3 regions of the Azospirillum sp. NS33 genome follow, and region 1 is predicted to be linked to each of the others. Evidence: predicted binding sites of a transcription regulator. Region 1 holds the regulator's gene; each other region holds the start of a gene.
The links. Region 1 encodes LexA, which represses DNA repair genes until DNA is damaged. Its sites were predicted from a motif close to ATGTTCTANTTTGGTTC; they were not measured.
Positions count from the first base shown of each region.

Region 2: the regulator LexA is predicted to act here: its motif matches at 3,674-3,690, upstream of AC6H2I_RS29105 (PA0069 family radical SAM protein).
Region 3: the regulator LexA is predicted to act here: its motif matches at 1,371-1,387, upstream of AC6H2I_RS24910 (Y-family DNA polymerase).

Region 1 is NZ_BAAKJB010000037.1:4,386-11,841, reverse strand. Features, by position in the region: gene AC6H2I_RS25030 (glycosyltransferase family 2 protein) at 1-740, shown strand, start outside; gene AC6H2I_RS25025 (hypothetical protein) at 748-1,296, opposite strand; gene AC6H2I_RS25020 (glutathione S-transferase family protein) at 1,392-2,015, shown strand; gene gltA (citrate synthase) at 2,223-3,539, opposite strand; gene AC6H2I_RS25010 (ComEC/Rec2 family competence protein) at 3,796-5,895, shown strand; gene lexA (transcriptional repressor LexA) at 5,926-6,717, opposite strand; gene AC6H2I_RS25000 (molybdopterin molybdotransferase MoeA) at 6,876-7,456, opposite strand, start outside.
Region 2 is NZ_BAAKJB010000055.1:4,821-12,276, forward strand. Features, by position in the region: gene AC6H2I_RS29085 (PQQ-dependent sugar dehydrogenase) at 1-397, shown strand, start outside; gene AC6H2I_RS29090 (c-type cytochrome) at 514-897, shown strand; gene AC6H2I_RS29095 (hypothetical protein) at 937-1,191, opposite strand; gene leuA (2-isopropylmalate synthase) at 1,736-3,448, shown strand; gene AC6H2I_RS29105 (PA0069 family radical SAM protein) at 3,715-4,797, shown strand; gene AC6H2I_RS29110 (DUF4212 domain-containing protein) at 5,557-5,817, shown strand; gene AC6H2I_RS29115 (sodium:solute symporter family protein) at 5,836-7,456, shown strand, end outside.
Region 3 is NZ_BAAKJB010000036.1:45,025-52,480, reverse strand. Features, by position in the region: gene AC6H2I_RS24925 (FecR family protein) at 1-192, opposite strand, end outside; gene AC6H2I_RS24920 (RNA polymerase sigma factor) at 197-715, opposite strand; gene AC6H2I_RS24915 (hypothetical protein) at 823-1,275, opposite strand; gene AC6H2I_RS24910 (Y-family DNA polymerase) at 1,417-2,952, shown strand; gene AC6H2I_RS24905 (error-prone DNA polymerase) at 2,990-6,121, shown strand; gene AC6H2I_RS24900 (tyrosine phosphatase family protein) at 6,131-6,706, opposite strand; gene AC6H2I_RS24895 (saccharopine dehydrogenase family protein) at 6,826-7,456, shown strand, end outside.

The DNA.
Region 1 (7,456 bases):
CGGTGATCGTCGCCGACGACGGCGCCGACTACCGCGCCATCCTTGCCGCCGCCGGAATCGCCGACCCGCGGCTGCGCTTCGCGTCGACGGGGCGGGTCGGCGCCGGGGCGCCGGCGGCCCGCAACGCCGGGCTCGCCGTGGCGACCGGCGCCCTGGTGGCGCCGCTCGACGCCGACGACCGCTGCACGCCCGACCGCCTGGCGGTCCTGGCGCCGCTGGCGGCGCGCCGTGGGGCTGCGGTCGACAACGTGGCGGTGGTGCGCGACGCCGACGGCGCGGCGCTGTCCACGCTGTTCGCGCCGCACGACGGCGTGGGCGACCTGGACGCCGACGGGTTCCTCGCCACCTCGGTGCCGATGTTCCCGGTGGTGCGCCGCGACCTCTGCCCGCGCTGGTCGGAGGACGTGGCCTTCTGCGACGACGTGGTGTTCAACGTCCACGTCCTCGACCGCGCCGGCGCCATGCCCCTGGTGGGCCGCCCGCTCTACGAGTACCGCCAGCGCGAGGGGTCGATCACCTTCGCCGCCGACGCCGGAGAGCGGGCGGAACGCTGCTACCGGCACGTGCTGGCCCGGCTGGCCGGCGACGGCCTGGGCATCGCCGACGTGTCCTTGCGCCGCCGCTTCGCCGCCGCCCTGGAGCGCAAGCGTGCCCTCAACGCCGCCTACGAGGCGGCCCATCGCGCCGGGCGCTGCGCCAACTTCCAGGAGTTCCTGGCGCAGCAGGGCGCTGGCCCGTGACCCCCGGCTAGGCCCGGGCCAGCAGTTCCAGGGCGTGGCACAGCAGGCGTCCGTCGGCGGCGCCGCGCAGGCAGCCGTAGCGGCCCCACAGGGCCGCGCCGTCCGCCGCGCCGAGGGCGGCGGCCAGCGGCGGGTCGGCGGCGGTCCGCAGGAAGGCCAGCGGCTCCGCCCGGTGGGCGACCCCGGCCTCGTCCAGCAGCCGGCCGAAGGCGGTGTCGGAGCCGGTCATCCCGGCGTGGACCGAGGAGGGCAGGGCCTCGCAATCGACACGGATCGCCGCCAGCGCCGCCGCCCGCGGCCCCGCCGCGGTGACGGCGTGCAGCACCACCAGCCGGGAGAGCGTGCGCCCCGCCGGGCCGGCGGCCTCCCACTGCGCCAGCCGCTGCACGCGGATCGGCCCGCCCCAGCGCGCCGCCAGCGTCCCGGTCATGCCCGCGCGGTGGGCCAGCAGCGCGCGGAAGCGCGGGGGAAGCGCGTCCTCGGGCACCGCCTCCGGCACCCGGCGGCTGCCGATCGCCGCCAGGAAGGGGGCCAGGAAATCCGCCGGGTCCGTCATCCGATCCTTGCCGTCCCCTCGTCGTGTCGTCGCTGTGGCATCCGCCGGCGAACCGTGCTCTCATCCGCCCACGGATGGATGACACGGGGACGACGATGCTGCGGCTGTACGACAATCTCTCGTCGGGCAACGGATACAAGTGCCGGCTGATCCTGCACAAGCTGGGAATCGCCTACGACCGGGTCGAGCTCGACATCGACCGGCGGGAGACACGGGCCGCCGCCTTCCTGGCCAAGAACCCCAACGGTCGCATCCCGGCCCTGGAGCTGGCGGACGGGACGGTGCTGGCGGAGTCCAACGCCATCCTCTGCTACCTTGCCGAGGGGACGGCGCTGCTGCCGGGCGACCGGCTGGAGCGGGCCCAGGCGCTGCAATGGATGTTCTTCGAGCAGTACAGCCACGAGCCGAACATCGCCACGGTGCGGTATTGGATCGCCCACCACGTGCCGATGACCGAGGAGCGCACCCTGGCGCTGCCGGGCAAACGGGCATCGGGATACGACGCCCTGGCGGTGATGGAGGGGCATCTGGCGGAGCGGGATTTCTTCGTCGGCCATGGCCTGACGGTCGCCGACATCGCGCTCTACGCCTACACCCACGTGGCGCACGAGGGCGGATTCGATCTCGGGGGGTACCCGCGGGTGCGGACCTGGCTCGACCGCGTCGCGACGCAGGAGCGGCACATTCCCATCACCCTGGACCCGGTGGGCGCCGGCTAGAACCAGCCCAGGGCCCGGCCGGCGGCGGCGGCCAGAACCGACAGCACCGTCGCCAGCACCGCCGCGCGCACCACGCGGTGGCGCAAGGGCGCCTTGTTGTCGTTGGCCACGGACGCGAACCGCAGGCGGCGGGCCGGAACGATGGCCTCCGGCGGGGGGCGGGTGGCTCCTCCGGAGCCACCCGTTCCGAACTGCGTCGTGGACCGGTTAGCCACGCTCGGCAAGCGGCACGTAGGCGCGCTTGGTCTGGCCGGTGTAGAGCTGGCGCGGGCGGCCGATCTTCTGGACGGGGTCCTCGATCATCTCCTTCCACTGGGAAATCCAGCCGACGGTGCGCGCCACCGCGAACAGCACGGTGAACATGCTGGTCGGGAAGCCCATCGCCTTGAGGATGATGCCGGAGTAGAAATCGACATTCGGGTACAGCTTCTTCTCGACGAAGTAGTCGTCCTCGAGCGCAATTTTCTCCAGCTCCATGGCGATGTCGAGCAACGGCTCGTCCTTGACGCCGAGCTCGCCCAGAACCTCGTGGCAGGTATTGCGCATGACCTGGGCGCGCGGGTCGTAGTTCTTGTACACGCGGTGGCCGAAGCCCATGAGGCGGAAGTTGTCGTTCTTGTCCTTGGCCCGCTTCACGATCTCCGGGATGCGGTCGACCGAGCCGATCTCCTGCAGCATCTTCAGCACGGCCTCGTTGGCGCCGCCGTGGGCGGGGCCCCACAGCGAGGCGATGCCGGCGGCGATGCAGGCGAACGGGTTGGCGCCCGACGAGCCGGCGAGGCGGACCGTCGAGGTCGACGCGTTCTGCTCGTGGTCGGCGTGCAGGATGAAGATCTTGTCCATGGCCTTGGACAGGATCGGGTTGACCTTGAACGGCTCGCACGGCGTGCCGAACGTCATGTAGAGGAAGTTCTCCGCGTAGGTCAGGTCGTTGCGCGGATACATGAAGGGCTGGCCCATGGCGTACTTGTACGTCATGGCGGCGATGGTCGGCACCTTGGCGATCAGGCGGTGCGCGGCGATCTTGCGCTGCACCGGATCGTCGATGTCCGTGGAATCATGGTAGAAGGCCGAGAGCGCGCCGATCACGCCGCACATCACCGCCATCGGGTGGGCGTCGCGCCGGAAGCCGCTGAAGAAGCGGGTCAGCTGCTCGTGCACCATGGTGTGGCGGCGGATGATGTTCTCGAACTCCTGCTTCTCCGCCGCGTTGGGCAGGTGGTTGTTCAGCAGGAGGAAGCACACTTCGGGGAAGTCGCAGTGCTCGGCGAGATCGTCGATGGCATAGCCGCGGTGGAGGAGGACGCCCTCGTCGCCGTCGATGTAGGTGATCTGCGATTCGCAGCTGCCGGTCGAGGTGAAACCCGGATCGTAGGTGAAATGGCCGGTCTCCGCGTAAAGCTTGCGGATGTCGATCACGCTGGGGCCGGTCGAGCCGTGCATGACGGGAAGCGTCACCTGCTTGCCCGTGCGGTTGTCGATCAGGGTGACGGTGTCGTTGGACGACGACTCGTTCTGGGTCATCTCGGCACGTCCTTATTTATGGGTTGGGGGCCTTCCCGCCCGTGCAGAATCGGCGCAGCATAGTTCCGCGGCCGCCGGATATCAACGCACGGGACATCGCCGGCGCCCGCGTCGCCCGGGGGTGGCGTTCGGCTGCGATGGGCGTCCGCGGGCATCGGCGTCGGTGTCCTGTTCGTGGCACCGCCAGGGTGCCGCGGAGATTTAACACATTCACGCGCCGGTGGGAGCCATTCCATGGAGGCAGGGCGGTGCCGCGGTGAGTGACGCGATGGCGGTGGCGATGGCGGGGAACCGGCGGGGCGCGCTGGCCACGCTGCTGGCGGCCGAGCGCGACCGCTGGGCGCTGTGGACGCCGGTCGGGCTCGGCACCGGCATCGCCGTCTATTTCGCGTTGCCGGCGGAGCCGGAGGCCTGGCCGGCGGCGGCCCTGCTGCCGCTGGCCGCCGCCGCGGCATGGGCCGCCCGGCGGCGCCCGGCGGTGCTGGCGGCGGCCCTGGCGGTGCTGGCGATCGCCGCCGGTTTCGCCGCGGCGCAGGCGCGCACGGCGCTGGTCGCCGCCCCCCTGCTGGAGCGCGCCACCCGCGCGGTGGCGGTCACCGGACGCGTCGTCGACGTCGAGCGCCAGGCCCGCGGCGGGCGGGTGGTGCTGGCCGACCCGGTGGTGGAGGGGCTGGAGCCGGCGGCGACGCCCCGCCGCGTGCGGGTGCGCCTGCTCGCCCGCGGGGCGCTGCCGCCGCCCGGCGCGGTGGTGCGCCTGCGGGCCTCGCTGCGCCCGCCGCCCGCCCCGGCCGCCCCGGGCGCCTTCGATTTCCGCCGCCACGCCTTCTTCGACGGCATCGGCGCCGTCGGCTACGCCCTGGGCCGGCCGGACCTGGTCGAGGCGCCGCCGCCGGGCGGCTGGCAGGCGGTGCAGGTGGCGCTGGAGGCGGCGCGCGACTCCGTCGCCACGCGGGTCGCGGCGATCGTCGAGGGGCCGGCCGGCGGCATCACCACGGCGCTTCTGAACGGCGAGCCCTCGGGCATTCCCGAGCCCGCCCTGCAGGCGATGCGGGACAGCGGGCTGGCCCACCTGCTGTCGATCTCCGGGTTGCACATCGGCCTCGTCGCCGGGCTGGTGTTCTTCGCGGTGCGCGCCCTGCTGGCCCTGGTCGAGCCGGTGGCGCTGCGCTGGCCGATCAAGAAGATCGCCGCCGCCGCCGGGCTGGTGGCCGCGGTCGCCTACACCATGATGGTGGGCGCGCCGGTGCCGACCCTGCGTTCGGTGCTGATGACCGGGGTGGTGCTGGCGGCGGTCATGCTGGACCGCGACCCCTTCAGCATGCGCCTGGTGGCCTTCGCCGCCTGTGTCGTCCTGCTGGTCCTGCCCGACGGGATGCTCGGACCCAGCTTCCAGATGTCGTTCGCCGCGGTGGTGGCGCTGATCGCCACCTACGAGCTCGTGGCGCCGGGCCTGGCGCGGTGGCGCACCGGCCAGGGCTGGATCGGCCGGGCCGCCCTCTACGCCGGGGGGCTGGCGCTGACCAGCGTGGTCGCCTCGACGGCGACCGCACCCTTTGCGCTCCATCACTTCCAGACGGTGACCTTCTACGGCGTCCTGGCCAATCTGGTGGCGGTGCCGGTGACGTCCTTCTGGGTGATGCCGGCGGGGCTTGCCGCCTATCTGCTGATGCCGCTGGGGCTGGAGGCGCCGGCGCTGGTCGTCATGGGCTGGGGCGTGGCCGCCGTGCTGTGGACCGCGGAGACGGTGAGCGCCCTGCCGGGCGCCGTCGCCGTGGTGCCGGCGATGCCGGCCTGGGGGGTGGCGGTCGTCGCCCTGGGCGGCCTGTGGCTGGCGCTGTGGCGGCGGCCCTGGCGGCTGCTCGGCGTGCCGTGCCTGGTCTTCGGCCTGGCCACCCCGGCCCTGATGGAGCGGCCCGACGTGCTGGTCGCCGGGGAGGGCGATCTGGTCGCGGTGCGCACCGCCGACGGTGGCCTGTCCTTCTCGTCGGCCCGCGGACAGCGCTTCACCGCCGACGTCTGGCTGCGCCGCGACGGCGCCCGCGCCCGCGCGGCGCCGTGGCCGACGGCCGGGCGCAGCGCCGACGGGCGGCTCTCCTGCGACGCCCTGGGCTGCGTCTATCGTGCGGCGGGGCGGGCGGTGGCCCTGGTCCGCGCCCCGGAGGCCCTGGTGGAGGATTGCGGCCTCGCCGACGCCGTCGTCAGCGTCGAGGCGGCGGGCGGCTGCCGGGCGCCGGTGGTGGTCGACCGCTGGGACCGCTGGCGCAAGGGCGCCCACGCCCTCTACCTGTCGCCCGCCGGCGTGCGGGTGGAGGACGCCCGGAGCTGGCGCGGCGAACGGCCCTGGACGGGGCGGTGAGCGTTCCCCCCGCCGCACGGCGCGCGGCGGTCAGTACTTGCGGATCAGCCCGACCAGCCGGCCCTGCACCCGCACCCGGTCGGCGCCGAAGATGCGCGTCTCGTAGGCCGCGTTGGCGGGCTCGAGGGCGATGGTGTGGCCCTTGCGGCGCAGCCGCTTCAGCGTCGCCTCGTGGTTGTCGACCAGGGCCACCACGATGGCGCCGCTGTCGGCGGTGTCGCAGCGCTGGATCACCACGGTGTCGCCGTCGAGAATGCCCGCCTCGACCATCGAATCGCCGGACACCTCCAGGGCGTAATGCTCGCCCGGGGTCAGCATGGTCGCGGGGATGTCGACCACCGCCGAGCCGTCGCGCAGCGCCTCGATCGGCGTGCCGGCGGCGATCCGGCCGTAGAGCGGCAGCTGCACCGTCTCGGCCGGCGCCACCACCTCGCGCCCCGGCATGGCGCCGGAGAAATCGCCGCGGATGACGTTGGGCTGGAACCGCGGCCGCGGCGCCCGCACCGCCGCCGCCGCATCGCCCGGCGGGGCGGCGTCCGCCGCGCCGGGCGACGGCACGGCCGCGGCGGCCGCGGCGGCCGCGGCGGCATGGCGGGGCTGCTCCATGCCCTCGGGCAGGCGCGTCACCTCGAGCGCCCGGGCGCGGTGCGGCAGGCGGCGGATGAACCCGCGCTCCTCCAGCCCGGTGATCAGGCGGTGGATGCCCGACTTGGACTTCAGCCCCAGCGCGTCCTTCATCTCGTCGAAGGAGGGCGAGACGCCCCCCTGTCCCAACCGCTCGTGGATGAAGAGCAGGAGTTCCTGCTGCTTGCGCGTGAGCATGCGTGCCTCCCCGAACCGGGCGAACCGGCGGAACCAGATGGCCGAACCGAATCGGAACAAATGTAAAACGACTTGGTTTGTTCTAGTTTGGTTCCGCGGCCTCGTCAAGCCTGAAACGGTGCCCCGGTGGAAAAGATAACCGCCGAGTCGCCGTCTGGTCAAAGCTCCAGAAAGCCACCGCCGAGCGGCAGGATCGCCACCCGGTCGCCCTGCCGTGCCGGCGGCGCGTGGGGCGGGCGCAGGACCAGAGCGTCGGCCCAGGCCATGCGGGTGGTCATGGCGGCGTCCTGGCGGGGGAACGGGGTGGCGACGGCCTCCCCGTCATCGGTCCAGGAGAGCGTCGCGCGGACATGGTCGGCGCGGTCACCGTTCGCCGGCAGCGGCGCGGCCAGGCGGGCGAAGCGCTGCGGCCCGTCCTCGGCGGGCAGCCCCTGAAAGGCCCGCAGCATGGGCTTGAGGAACAGCACCGCGGCCACCGCCGCCGACACCGGGTTGCCCGGCAGGCCGAGCAGGCGGCGCCCGGCGGCCTGCCCGAACAGGATGCCCTTGGCGGGCCGCATGGCCACGCCGTGGACGGCCGGCGCCCCGCCGATCAGGCCGCGCACCAGGTCGTGGTCGCCCTGGGCGGCGCCGCCGGCGGTCACCAGAAGATCGGCGCCGTCGGCCGCGGCGACCCGCTCGGCCAGGGCGGCGGGGTCGTCGGCGACGACGCCCAGGTTGTGGGCGACGCCGCCCTGGG
Region 2 (7,456 bases), on a different contig from region 1:
CGGCGGCGGCGCCGTGCGCACGGTGGAATACGCCGGCGAGGCCGTCCCCGAGGGCGTCACGCCGCCGCAGGTGGAAATGCCGGCCCACGCCGCCGACCTCGGCATGACGTTCTACACCGGCTCCCAGTTCCCGCCCGCCTACCGGGGCGGGATCTTCAGCGCCCAGCACGGCTCGTGGAACCGCACGACGCCGGTCGGCGCACGGGTCATGTTCACCCCCATGACCGCCGAGGGTGCCGCCGGGGAGCCCCAGGTGTTCGCCGCGGGATGGCTGGACAGCGCCACGGGCGAGTACCTCGGCCGGCCCGTCGACGTCGTCCAGTACCTCGACGGGTCGCTCCTCGTCTCCGACGACCTTGCCGGGGCGATCTACCGCATCGCCTACACCGGACCCTGAGTGGCGCGGGCCGGGGCGCCCACCGCCCCGGCCCGCGGCACCGGATCACCCCGCCGTGCCGCCTGCCACCGGGCCCCGTCCGACCAGGATTCCTTTCGATCAGGACCCGTCCGCCCATGCCCCCAGCGTCCCTGCCCTCCGCCCCGTGCCGCCCCGCGCGGACGGCGCTGCTCGTGGTCGTCGCCACCGCGTGGGGTGCGGTCGGCGCCGTCCCGGCTCTCGCCGCGGACCCTCCGGCGGCGCCCCCTCCGCCGGCACCGGCCGCGGCCCGGGTCTGCCAAACCTGCCACGGCCGGGACGGGGTGGCGCCGATGCCGCGGGTGCCGCACCTGGCGGGGCAGGACGCCTGGTACCTGGCCGAACAGTTGAAGGCGTTCCGCGCCGGCACCCGGCGCAACCCGCAGATGGACGTGATCGCCAAGACCCTGTCCGACCAGGACATCGCCGCGCTCGCGGCCTGGTACGCCGGATTCGAGATCGCCGTGACCGGGCGGCGGTGAGCGGATGCCCGGGAGGGTGGCCTGGACGGGGTGGCCGCGTCAGACCCGCTCGCCCAGGCTCTCCGCCGCGGCGTCGATCACCGCCGGGTGCATGCGCACGGTGGCCAGCGCCGCCTCCCGGTGGACCTCGCCCACGGCCACCGTCACCACCGTGTCGGTGCCGTGGCCGTGCAGCGACTCGCGGATTTCGGTGGCGCGCGTTTCCACGCCGCCGAACCGCGCCCGCAACAGCCCGATCACGTCGGACTGGACATGGTGCCCCTTTGCGCTGGGGTAGGCATAGACGATGTTCATGCGCGTCCTGGCCGTCCCGATGGGAAGACCACCCTCATGCAGTTGCCGGTCCTGTTCCAAACCCATGTGGTGGCGGCCGGCGTTCCCGTCGAGCGGCGCATTGTGCGTCATCAGATCGGCAGGCCTGGGTCACCCGTTCCGATGGGGCGGGCCGACCTTCGGCCTAGCGCCGGCCCCGGTCGCCGCGCGGACGGGCCGCGACACCCATGCGGCATCGCGCCTTGACAGCCGCACCACCCGACCGCAGATTACCGGCCATGGGACCCTTCGACCGCACGGACACGCTTCGACTTACGGACCCGGCGCGCTGACAGCGTCCGGGCCCTTCGCGTTTCCCCATGCATGCAACAGGTCGAAGCCACCCCTCCCATGAGCCCCCACCGTCGACGTTCGGCTCCCCGGTTCACCGGAACCCTGCCCACGCTGCGACTTACCGGCGGCCGCCGAGCCTGTCCGGCTCCTCGGCGGCCGTGACCCGCGCCGGTTCCTCGACCGACCCCGACACGACACCCCCTTTCGCGGGGGCCCAGGGAGCAGCAGCACCATGAACCACGCCATCACCTCGCGCGGGACGCCCGCCACCACCGCCCGGCGCATGCCGGCGGAGAAGTACACCCCCTTCCGCCCGGTCACCCTGCCCGACCGCCAGTGGCCCAACCGCACCCTGGACCGGGCCCCCGCCTGGTGCTCGGTCGACCTGCGCGACGGCAACCAGGCGCTGATCGAGCCGATGGGGCCGGAGCGCAAATGGGCGATGTTCGACCTGCTGGTCACCCTGGGCTTCAAGGAGATCGAGGTCGGCTTCCCCGCCGCCTCGCAGACCGATTTCGACTTCTGCCGCGACCTGATCGAAAGCGGACGCCTGCCCGACGACGTGACCATCCAGGTGCTGACCCAGGCCCGTGAGGAGCTGATCCGGCGCACCTTCGACGGCATCCGGGGCGCCAAGCGGGCGATCGTCCACCTCTACAATTCGACCTCCGAGCTGCAGCGCCGCGTCGTCTTCGGCATGGACCGCCAGGGCATCGTCGACATCGCCGTGGCCGGCACCCGGCTGGTCAAGGCCATGGCCGCCCAGCATCCCGAAACCGAGGTGATCCTGCAGTATTCGCCGGAGAGCTTCACCGGGACCGAGCTCGACTTCGCGGTGGAGGTCTGCGAGGCGGTGGCCGCGGTGTGGCAGCCGACGGCGGAACGGCGGATGATCGTCAACCTGCCGGCGACGGTGGAGATGTCCACGCCCAACGTGCACGCCGACCAGATCGAGTGGTTCTGCCGCACCATCAAGGACCGCGACCGGTTCATCGTGTCGCTGCACCCCCACAACGACCGCGGCACCGGCGTCGCCGCGGCCGAGCTCGGGCTGATGGCCGGGGCCGACCGGGTCGAGGGCACCCTGTTCGGCAACGGCGAGCGCACCGGCAACGTGGACATCGTCACCCTGGCGCTGAACCTGTTCACCCAGGGCGTCGACCCCGGGCTGGTGATCGACGACATCGACGCCGTCCGCCGCGCCGCGGAGCATTGCACCCAGCTGCCGGTCCACCCGCGCCACCCCTACGCCGGCGAGCTGGTGTTCACCGCCTTCTCCGGCTCCCACCAGGACGCCATCAACAAGGGCCTGAAGGCGCTGGCCAAATCCAATTCGGGCAAGTGGGAGGTGCCGTACCTGCCGATCGACCCGCAGGACATCGGCCGCAGCTACGAGGCGGTGATCCGCATCAACAGCCAGTCCGGCAAGGGCGGCATCGCCTATGTGCTGGAGACCGAGTACGGGTTGCAGATCCCGCGGCGCCTGCAGATCGAGTTCTCCAAGACGGTCCAGGCGATCGCCGACGAGACCGGCAAGGAGCTGACGCCGGGCCGCATCTGGGACGCGTTCCGGGCCGAATACCTGGACAACGAGCGGCCGCTGGCGCTGGTGGAGCACGCCACCGAGCCGCGCGGGCCCGGCTCGGGGCCGCGCGCCTTGACGTCGGTGCTGATGCGCGAGGGCCGTCCGGTCACCATCCGCGGCCGCGGCACCGGGCCCATCGACGCCTTCCTGGACAGCCTGCGCCGCGACATGGGAATCGACCTGCACGTCGTCGACTACCGCGAGCACGCGGTCACCACCGGCGAGGACTCCCAGGCCGCCGCCTACGTCGAGGTCCGCACCGGCGACGGCCGCACCCTGTTCGGGGTCGGCATCGACCCCGACATCGTCACCGCATCGCTGCGCGCCCTGGTGAGCGCAGCCAACCGAGCAACCCGCTGACGGTGCCGCGCCGCCAGAGCGGGTTCGCCCCACCCTCCCCCGCGCCCGTCGTGGGGGAGGGACGGGACCCCACACGGGCGCCGCCGCCGGCGCCCGCCGCTGCCGCCCCCCTGCCGGCCGCCGCTGACGCCGGCTGACGCTGACGCCGGCCCCCGCTGGCGCCGGCCCCCGCTGGCGCCGGCACCCGCTGGCGCCGGCTGACGCGCGGTGGCAGGCCACGCCAAAATGTTCTTGATACGTTCCATGCGCGATGGCATCCTCGCCCCATGGTCGATGCAGTGCCGGATCGCGCGCGCAAGGGACGGGGCGCCGTCGGGAATCCCGACGGGCGATTCGAACGGTCCACCCGCACCGCGGTGGACGACGGGTGGGGGTCGGCGGTCGACGACGACCTGCCGCCCCTGCGCACCACGCTGTCCGTCGACACCAGCCGCACCGTGCTGGCCCGCAACGAGTCGCCGGACGTGCCGTTCGAGCGCTCGCTCAACCCCTACCGCGGCTGCGAGCACGGCTGCATCTACTGCTTCGCGCGGCCCAGCCACGCCTATCTCGGGCTGTCGCCGGGCCTGGACTTCGAAACCCGCCTCTTCCACAAACCCGACGCCCCGGAGCTGCTGGCCCGCGAGCTGCGGGCAAAGGGCTATCGGCCCTCCACCATCGCGCTCGGTGCCAACACCGACCCCTATCAGCCGATCGAGCGGTCGCTGGGCCTGACCCGCCGGGTGCTGGAGGTGCTCGACGCCCACCAGCACCCGGTCGGCATCGTCACCAAATCCGCCCTGGTCCTGCGCGACCGCGACCTGCTGGCCGGCATGGCCGCGCGCAACCTCGTCCATGTCTGCGTGTCGATCACCACCCTGGACCGCGGCTTGGCCCGGCGCCTGGAGCCGCGGGCCTCCTCCCCGGCGCGGCGGCTGGAGGCCATCCGCGGGCTCGCCGACGCCGGGGTGCCGGTGGCCGTTCTGGTCTCCCCGGTGATCCCCGGCCTCACCGACCACGAGATGGAGGGCATCCTCGCGGCCGCCGCCGCGGCCGGGGCGCGGGGCGCCAACACGATCCTGGTCCGGCTGCCGCGCGAGGTCGGTCCGCTGTTCGAAGAGTGGCTGCGCGAGCACGCGCCCGACCGCGCCGAACGGGTGCTGGGGCTGATCCGGGCGTGCCGGGGCGGGGCGCTCTACGAAAGCGGATTCGGGGTGCGGATGAGCGGGCGCGGCCCGTACGCGGCCATGCTGTCACGGCGCTTCGCCCTGGCCTGCCGCCGCCTCGGCCTGGGCGGGCGGTGGGGCGGCCTGGACACCAGCCGCTTCCGCGTCCCGCCCGCCCCGGGCGACCAGCTCACCCTGTTCTGAGCGGCGCCGGCCCCGGCCCGTCCGGCGACGGCCGGATTCCGGTCGCATCCCGAAGTATGAAATTTCCGAGACGGTCCCTTGCCGCGCGTCATTCCATGGCAACCCCAAATCATCGGGAAAGCCCGGCGCCCCCGGCGCCCCCCGAGCCCCCCTTCTGGTCGAACCGCGGCACAGTTGATCAAGACAACGATGTGGCTCTTGTCTTTGGACGTCTCCGTCGTTCCACGATGTGGAACGTGGGCGCACAACTGACGTGCCGACAAGCGGAGCATTCCGGACCACGCCACGTCACGAAGGATAGCGGTGTGCTTCGCGTGGCGCGGCACCGACGGCGGCCCATCATCACGGTGCATTCTCGCCCCCGGCTGGACTATTGTGCCGTCGTCATCGGTTCTATTTTGCCCGGGGATACTTACGCGAAGGCAACGTTTCCATTTGACCACTGCCCTCCCCGCGCCGGGCCGGCCCCTGTTCGGCGGTATACCGCGGCCGCCGGTCCGCTCCGGGGCCATTGCTGGCCGGCCAAACATTTTGCGACTCGGTGGATCCGCGTTGCGCCCGGCAAACAATTTCATGCCAATACGATTGGCATTTCGCGTTTTTCTCGACGCGGAAGATGAAATCCTGTATCTGATTGTCGCGTGTAAGGGCATTCGCCCTGGGGAGCATCCACGGGCCGTTGCCGATCACCGGCCCGTGAAGTGCAACGACCAACATTGAGTCGTGGGAGGACACTCCATGAATGACCACAAATACAATGTGGATAAAAGCAACTCCGCAATCGCCTATTGGAAGGAATCGCTGCGCCTCATCCTCGGCTGCCTCGTCGTCTGGTTCATCGTCTCCTACGGCTTCGGCATCCTTCTCGTCGAACCGCTGAACAGCATCCGCATCGGCGGTTTCCAGCTCGGCTTCTGGTTCGCACAGCAAGGGTCGATCTACGTCTTCATCGCCCTGGTCTTCTTCTATGCCTCGCGCATGAACAAGATCGATCGCGATCACGGCGTGCACGAAGACTGATCGGGGAGTCGCCGGACCATGGATCTCAAGACACTCACCTACCTCGTCGTGGGCGCCAGCTTCGCGCTCTACATCGCCATCGCCATCTGGGCGAAGGCGTCCACCACCGGCGAATTCTACGTCGCCGGCAAGGGCGTGCACCCCGTCGCCAACGGGATGGCCACGGCCGCCGACTGGATGAGCGCCGCGTCGTTCATCTCGATGGCCGGACTGATCGCCTTCCTCGGCTACGGCGGCTCGGTCTACCTGATGGGGTGGACCGGCGGCTACGTGCTGCTGGCCATGCTGCTGGCCCCGTACCTGCGCAAGTACGGCAAGTTCACGGTGCCCGAGTTCATCGGCGACCGCTACTACTCCAAGGCGGCGCGCCTCGTCGCCGTCGTCTGCCTGATCTTCATCTCCTTCACCTACGTCGCCGGCCAGATGCGCGGCGTCGGCATCGTGTTCTCCCGCTTCCTCGAGGTCGACATCCTCACCGGCCTGATCGTCGGCATGGGCATCGTCTTCATCTACGCGGTGCTGGGCGGCATGAAGGGCATCACCTACACCCAGGTGGCGCAGTACCTCGTCCTGATCGCGGCCTACACGGTGCCGGCGGTCTTCATCGCCTTCCAGCTCACCGGCAACCCGCTGCCGCAGATCGCCATGGGCTCGGAGCTGACCGACGGCGGCTTCATGCTCGACCGCCTCAACCAGGTGGTGACGGAGCTCGGCTTCGCCGAGTACACCGCGGGCAACAAGAGCATGATCGACATCTTCGCCATCACCCTGGCGCTGATGGTCGGGACGGCCGGCCTGCCCCACGTCATCGTCCGCTTCTTCACCGTGCCGAAGGTGCGTGACGCCCGCTCCTCCACCGGCTGGGCGCTGGTCTTCATCGCCCTGCTTTACACGGTCGCCCCGGCGGTGGGCGCGATGGCCCGCTACAACCTGACCACCACCATCCAGACCGGCGAGGTCGGGGCGCCCGACGGCAACCTCGTCTACGAGACCCGTCCGGAGTGGTTCAAGCGCTGGGAGCCGACCGGCCTTTTGAGTTTCGAGGACAAGAACGGCGACGGCCGCATCCAGTACTACAACGACAAGAACCCGGCCTTCGCCGAAAGGGCGGCCTCCTACGGCTGGCAGGGCAACGAGCTGACGGTGAACGGCGACATCATGGTGCTCGCCAACCCCGAGATCGCCAAGCTGCCGAACTGGGTCATCGCCCTGGTGGCCGCGGGCGGCATCGCCGCCGCGCTCTCCACCGCCGCCGGCCTGCTGCTGGTGATCTCCTCGGCCATCTCCCACGACCTGCTGAAAAGCACGTTGACGCCGGACATGTCCGAGAAGTCGGAGCTGATGGCCGGCCGCATCGCCGCGGCCGGGGCCATCCTGATCGCCGGCTACCTCGGCTACAACCCGCCGGGCTTCGTCGCCCAGGTCGTCGCCTTCGCCTTCGGTCTGGCCGCGTCCTCGCTGTTCCCGGTCATCCTGATGGGCATCTTCTCCAAGACCATCAACCGCGAAGGTGCCATCGCCGGCATGATCACGGGCCTGGTCTTCACGATGGGCTACATCATCTACTTCAAGGGCGTGTTCATCGCGCCGATGGCCGACAACATCCCGGCCAACTGGCTGTTCGGCATCTCGCCGGAAG
Region 3 (7,456 bases), on a different contig from region 1:
CGCGCCGGCGACCCGCCACACCCGCTCGGCTTCCGCCCACCGGGCGGCGTGGGCCGGGCTGCGGGCGCACCAGCGGCGCGCCTCGCGGTCCGCGGCGGCGGGGTCGGTCAGCGCCTTGACGCGGAGGACGGCCTCGATCGCCTCCTGCCAGAGGGGGTCGCCGGAGGGCGGGGTCGCGGATCGGTGGGGCACGGGGTCAGGCCTCCGGGGCCTCGTTCAGCGCGGTGCGCAGGGCGGCGTAGGCGTCATGGATCATACGCCAGACCACGGTCACGGACACCCCCAGCTCGCGGGCGATCTCGGTCTGGCTGCGTCCGCCCAGGCGGTGCATCTCGAAGGCCCGGCGGGTGCGTTCGGGCAGGGCGGCGATGGCGGCCATGGCGCGGGCCAGCTCCTCGCGGTCGGCGGCGGCGGTTTCCGGCGACGGCGCCGGCGCCACGAGGCCGGCCAGCGCCGCCTCGCCGTCCTCGGCCGGGCGGGCGACGCGGCGGTGGCGGTGATGGTCGATGGCGAGGCGGGCCGCGGTGGTGAAGAGATAGGCCCCGGCGTCCTTGATCTCCGGCGTCGCCGGGGCGCTGCGCATCAGCCGCATGAAGCATTCCTGGACGAGGTCGGCGGCGTCCTCGCGGCACGGCACGCGCCGGGCGAGGAAGCGCAGGAGGTCCGCGCGGTAGCGCCGGAACAGGCCGTTGACGTCCAGTGTCGCTCCCACCACCACGGCCCCCCGCCCTGCCCCGCACCCCACAGGCTTAGCGAAGCTGCGAACGACTCGCAATGTCAAAGCGGCGGAAGGCCGGGATCAAAGCGGCGGAAGGACGGGCGTCACCGCGCCAGGGGATCGCGCGTCAGGTCGTTGAGGCGCTGCTGGCGCTGCATCAGGTCGCGTTCCTGGAACGGGTCGAGGCGGCCCAGCGCGCGGTCGTGGCGGAGCCGGTCGAGGGCGGGCTGGTCGAGGTCGCGCTTGAAGGCGTCGGTGGCGCCGCGGATGTCGGGCGGCAACGGGACCGGCGCCGGCGCCGGTCCGGCGAGGGAGGGCGACGGCGGCGGGGTGGAGCTGCCGCGCCGCGCCGGCGGCCGGCCCTCCGGCGGCGGCGGGCGCTCCCCGGCCGGCGTGTCGCGACCGGCCTCGGGCGAAGGCACGGCCGGAGCGGCGGCGGGCGGCGGCTGGTCGCCGATTCGCCCACCCGGGGTGTAGGTCTGGAACTCGGCGGCGGCGGCGCTTCCGGCGGCGGCGCAGAGCACCGCCAGGGCCGGCAGCAGCATGGAAAGCGTCATGCCCGCCATATCGGGGCCAAGCCCCAATGCGGCAAGCCCGCCTTGCGGCGTAGGCATCCCCTGGGGACTCCACGGGGACCGCGATTCGCCCTATCATGTTCCTGTTTTGTTCGTATTCATGGGGTGCGGAAGGAGGACGGCATGGCGCGGCGCATCCTGTCGCTGTGGCTGCCCCGGCTCGCCACCGACGCGTGGGCGCGCCGGCAGGACGAGGGGGCGGGCGGCCGCCCGGCCGCCGCGGTCCTGGCCGAGCGGGGCCGGCGGGTGGTGGTCGCGGTCAACCGCGTGGCGGAGCAGGCCGGGGTGCACCCCGGTGCGACGCTGGCCGACGCCCGCGCCGTGGAGCCGGGGCTGGCCGCCTTCGACGCCGACCCCGAGGGCGACGCCCGCCGGCTCGACCGGCTGGCCGACTGGGCGCTGCGCTACACGCCGTGGACGGTGCCGGACGGCGGCGACGGGCTGCTGCTGGACGTCACCGGCTGCGCCCATCTGCTGGGCGGCGAGCAGCCCCTGCTGCGCGACCTGGCGGGGCGGCTCGCCGCCGCCGGCTTCGAATCGCGCGCCGCCATCGCCGACACCCCGGCGGCGGCCTGGGCGGTCGCCCGCTGCGCCGCAGCACCGCTGCGCGCCGTGCCCCCCGGCGGCCAGCGCGCCGCGCTGGACCCGCTGCCGGTGGCCGCCCTGCGCCTGCCGGCGGCCGCCGCGGAGGGGCTGGCGGCGGTCGGCCTGCGCCGCATCGGCGACCTTCACCCGGTGCCGCGCGCCGCCCTGGCCGCCCGCTTCGGCGAGACGGTCGGCCGCCGCCTCGACCAGGCCCTGGGCCGCCTCGACGAGCCGCTGTCGCCGCGCCGGCCGGTGCCGGCCCACGCCGCCCGCCTCGCCTTCCCCGAGCCGATCGCCGCCCCCGACTCGCTGGCCGGTGCCGCCCGCTGGCTGCTGGAGCGCCTGTGCGCCGGGTTGGAGCGGACCCAGGAGGGGGCGCGCCGGCTGGTGCTCGACGCGCACCGCGTCGACCGCCGCCTCGACGACCCGGCGCAGAGCCTCGCCATCGGCACCGCCCGGCCCCGCCGCGACCCGGCGGGGCTGCTGCGCCTGCTGGGCGAGCGGCTGGAGCGCCTCGCTCCCGGCCCGGGGTTCGAGGCGATGATCCTGACCGCCCCCGAGACCGCCCCCCTCGGCGCCACCCAGATCGGCCTGGACCGTCTCGGCGAGGATGGCGACGCCGCCCCCCTGGGGGAGCTGGTCGACCGCCTGGGCAACCGGCTGGGGCCGGAGTCGGTGCTGCGCCTGGTGCCGCGCCAGAGCTGGCTGCCGGAACGGGCGGTGGCGGGGTGCCCGCCGCTGGGGACTCCGCCAGGGGCACCGCCGGAGGTGCCGGCCTGGCCGGCCGGCCGGCTGCGGCCGGTGCGCCTGCTGGCCCCGCCCGAGCCGGTGGAGGCGATCGCCCCCATCCCCGACGACCCGCCGGTGCTGTTCCGCTGGCGCGGCGCGGTGCACCGCGTGCGCCGCGCCGACGGGCCGGAGCGCATCGAGGCGGAATGGTGGCGCCAGGAGGGGGAGCCGCGCGACTACTACCGGGTCGAGGACACCGACGGGCGTCGCTTCTGGCTGTTCCGCCACGGCCTCTACCGGCCCGGCGTCAAGGCCGCCTGGTTCCTGCACGGGTTCTTCGGATGAGGGACGGGACGGCCATGCCCGCGACGGGGAGGGTCCCTTGACCGCCCGCTACGCCGAGCTGCAGGTCACCACCAACTTCACCTTCCTGGAGGGCGCCTCCCACGCCGACGAGCTGGCGCTGACCGCGGCCAGCCTGGGGCACGCGGCGCTGGCGGTGACCGACCGCAACAGCCTGGCCGGGGTGGTGCGCGCCCATGTCGCCGCCAAGGCCAGCGGGCTGCCCCTGGTGGTGGGCTGCCGGCTCGACCTGACCGACGCCGGCAGCCTGCTGGCCTACCCCACCGACCGCGCCGCCTACGCCCGGCTGTCGCGCCTGCTGACCCTGGGCAAGCGGCGCGCGCCCAAGGGGGCCTGCTTCCTCGGCCGCGCCGACGTCCTGGAGCACGCCGCCGGCCTGCTGTTCCTCGCCATCCCCCCCGACGACCATCGCGAGCCCGGCTTCGCGGCCGAGCTGCGGCGCTGGCGCGGGGAGCTGGGGCGCCACCTGCACCTCGCGGCCAGCCACCGCTACCGCGGCGACGACGCCAAACGGCTGGCCCGGCTGGCCGCGGTGGCGGCGGCGGAACGGGTGCCCCTGGTGGCGACCAACGACGTGCTCTACCACGGGCCGGGGCGGCGGGCGCTGGCCGACGTGCTGACCTGCATCCGCACCCGCACCACCGTCGACACCGCCGGCTGGCGCCTCGCCGCCAACGCCGAGCGGCACCTCAAGGGGGCGGCGGAGATGCTGCGCCTGTTCCGCGACCGCCCCGACGCGGTGGCGCGCAGCGCGGAGATCGCCGACGCCTGCCGCTTCTCCCTGGACGAGCTGCGCTACGAGTACCCCGACGAGGTGGTCGGCGACGGCCGCACGCCCCAGGAGACGCTGGCCGCCCTGACCTGGGCGGGGGCCGCCGGGCGCTACCCCGGGGGCGTGCCGGGCGGCGTGCGGGCGGCCCTGGACCACGAGCTGGCGCTGATCGGCCAGCTCGGCTACGCCCCCTATTTCCTGACCGTGCACGACATCGTCCGCTTCGCCCGCGACCGCGGCATCCTCTGCCAGGGCCGCGGCAGCGCCGCCAACTCCGCCGTGTGCTTCTGCCTGGGCATCACCGAGATCGACCCGACCCGCTTCGACCTGCTGTTCGAGCGCTTCGTGTCGGCCGCCCGCAACGAGCCGCCGGACATCGACGTCGACTTCGAGCACGAACGGCGCGAGGAGGTGATCCAGTACATCTACGCCAAGTACGGGCGCGAGCGCGCCGGGCTGGCCGCCACCGTCATCCGCTACCGCAGCCGCGCCGCCATCCGCGAGGTCGGCGCCGCCATGGGGCTGTCGGCCGACACGGTGGGGCGGCTGGCCGGCACCGTCTGGGGCTGGAGCCGCGACGGGGTGGACGCCGAACGGGCCCGCCAGGGCGGCCTCGACCCCGACGACCCGCGCCTCGCCCGCACCCTGGAGCTGGCGCGCGAGCTGATCGGCTTCCCGCGCCACCTGTCCCAGCACGTCGGCGGCTTCGTCATCACCCGCGGCCTCTTGAGCGAGCTGTCGCCGGTGATGAACGCCGCCATGGAGGACCGCACCACCATCGAGTGGGACAAGGACGACATCGACACGCTGGGCATCCTCAAGGTCGACGTGCTGGCGCTGGGCATGCTGACCTGCGTGCGCAAGGCCTTCGACCTGATCGCCCTCCACCACGGCCGCACGTACACCATGGCCACCGTGCCGGCCGAGGACCCCGCGGTCTACGAGATGCTGTGCCACGCCGACAGTCTGGGCGTCTTCCAGGTCGAGAGCCGGGCCCAGATGTCGATGCTGCCGCGCCTGCGGCCGCGAGAGTTCTACGACCTGGTCATCGAGGTCGCCATCGTCCGCCCCGGGCCGATCCAGGGCGACATGGTGCACCCCTACCTGCGCCGCCGCCGCGGCCTGGAGCCGGTGGAGTACCCCTCCGACGCCCTGCGCCAGGTCCTGCACAAGACCCTGGGCGTCCCGCTGTTCCAGGAGCAGGCCATGAAGATCGCCATCGTCGCCGCCGGCTTCAGCCCCGAGGACGCGGACCGCCTGCGCCGGGCCATGGCGACCTTCCGCAAGACCGGGCTGGTCCACACCTTCCGCGACCGCTTCGTCACCGGCATGGCGGACAACGGCTACGCCCCCGACTTCGCCGAGCGCTGCTTCCGCCAGATCGAGGGCTTCGGCGAATACGGCTTCCCCGAGAGCCACGCCGCCAGCTTCGCCCTGCTGGTGTACGTGTCGGCCTGGATCAAGCGCGTCCACCCCGACGTGTTCGCCGCGGCGCTGCTGAACAGCCAGCCCATGGGCTTCTACGCCCCCGCCCAGATCGTCCGCGACGCCGCCGAGCACGGGGTGGAGGCGCGGCCGCCGGACGTCAACCGTTCGCAGTGGGACTGCACGCTGGAGGCGGGAGAGGGGGAAACGCGCCCCCTCCGGCTCGGCCTGCGGCTGGTCAAGGGGCTGGCGGAGGAGGACGCCGAGCGGCTGGTGCTGGGGCGCGGCGCCGGCTACCGCTCCGTACGCGACCTGTGGCGGCGCGCCCGACTGTCCCTGGGAGCGCTGGAGCGGCTGGCCAGGGCGGACGCCTTCGGCTCGCTGGGGCTGGACCGGCGGGCGGCGCTGTGGGCGGTCAAGGCGCTGGGCGCGGACCCGCTGCCGCTGTTCGCCGGGCTCGACGGAGTGGAGGCGGTCGAGCCGGCGGTGGCGCTGCCCGGCATGGCGCTGGGCGAGCACGTGGCGATGGACTACGCCAGCCTCAGCCTGTCGCTGAAGGCCCATCCCCTGGCCCTGCTGCGCGACGGGCTGGCCGGGGTGGCCCCGGCGGAGCGCCTGACGGCGGCGCGCGACGGGGCGCGGCTGACGGTGGCCGGGCTGGTGCTGGTGCGCCAGCGGCCGGGCACCGGCACGGTGATCTTCATCACCCTGGAGGACGAGACGGGGATCGCCAACCTGGTGGTGATGCCGCCGGTGTTCGAGCGCTTCCGCCGCGCGATCATCGCCGCCCGGCTGCTGGCGGCCACCGGGCGGGTGGAGAAGGAGGGCGAGGTCATCCACCTCAAGGTGGAGCGCTTCGTCGACCTCACCCACCGCCTGGGCGAGCTGACGGCCGACCACCACCGTCCCCCGCCCCCCGAGCGCACCTTCCCGGACGGCCGCAACTTCCGCTGAGAGACCGGCTCAGTAGAGTCCCTCGACCTCGCGCTTGCGGCCGTTCTCCAGCATGAACGTCACCATGTCCGGCCGCTGCCGCGCGTAGGCGCGGTGGCGGGCCCGCACCGCGGCGACCAGATCGCCGCCGCGGCCCAGCATCGCGTCGGCGTACTCCGTCATCAGCAGGTTGGGCCACGCCTTGTCGCGGATCGACACCACCGCGGCCATGGCGTCCGCCGCCGGCCGGTCGGGGCGGGCCTGGGCCAGGATCATCGTCAGCGCCGCGGTCGAGCGCGACACCCCGGCGTGGCAGTGCACCAGCAGGTGGCCGCAGCCCGCCGGCTCGCTCAGCAGGTCGCGGCCGAAGGCGAGGATGCGCTCCACCTCGGCCGGCGTCACCGCCCGCATCGACCCTTCCGGCTCGATCACGTCGTGGAACCGCAGCTCCAGCCGCTCGTGCTCGCCATAGGCGCCGAAGACGGTGGGCTCCGGGTGCTCGGGGTCGAGGATCGACAGCACGTGGCTGACCCCGGTCTCGCAATGGCCCGACAGCTCCTCCAGCCCGCAGACGGTCACGGCGAAGGGGACGAAGGTGTGCGGCATGAAACACGCTCCTTGATGTCACGGAAGGGGGCGGCGGCGGGCGTGGGCTGGACAAGGGCCGGTCCGCGTCCCACCCTGAAAGATCGGGACGACCATACCGCATGGAAAGGGGACGGATCATGACGCACGTCCTGCTGCTCGGCGCCGGCAAGATCGGCAGCATGATCTGCCACCTGCTGCACGCCACCGGCGAGTACGCGGTGACCGTCGCCGACCGGGACGAGGCCTGCCTGGCCCTGATCGCCCGCGACGAGGCGCAGTGCCGCACCCTCGACGTCGCCGACCCGGCGGCGCTCGCCGCCGCCATGGCCGGCCACGACATGGTGATCTCGGCCCTGCCCTACTACCTCAACGCCGCGGTGGCGGAGGCGGCGCGCGGCCAGGGCGTCCACTACTTCGACCTGACCGAGGACGTGGCGACCACCCGCCGGGTGCGCGCCATCGCCGAGGGCGCGGCCACCGCCTTCATGCCGCAATGCGGCCTCGCCCCCGGCTTCGTCTCGGTGGTCGCCGCCGACCTGGCGCGCCGCTTCGACAGCCTGCGCGACATCGCGATGCGGGTCGGCGCGCTGCCCCTCTACCCATCCAACGCCTTGAAATACAATCTGACCTGGAGCACCGACGGACTCATCAACGAGTACTGCAACCCGTGCGAGGCGATCCACGAGGGCGCCCTGCGCGAGGTGCTGCCGCTCCAGGGGCTGGAGACCTTCTCCCTGGACGGGGTGGCGTACGAGGCCTTCAACACCT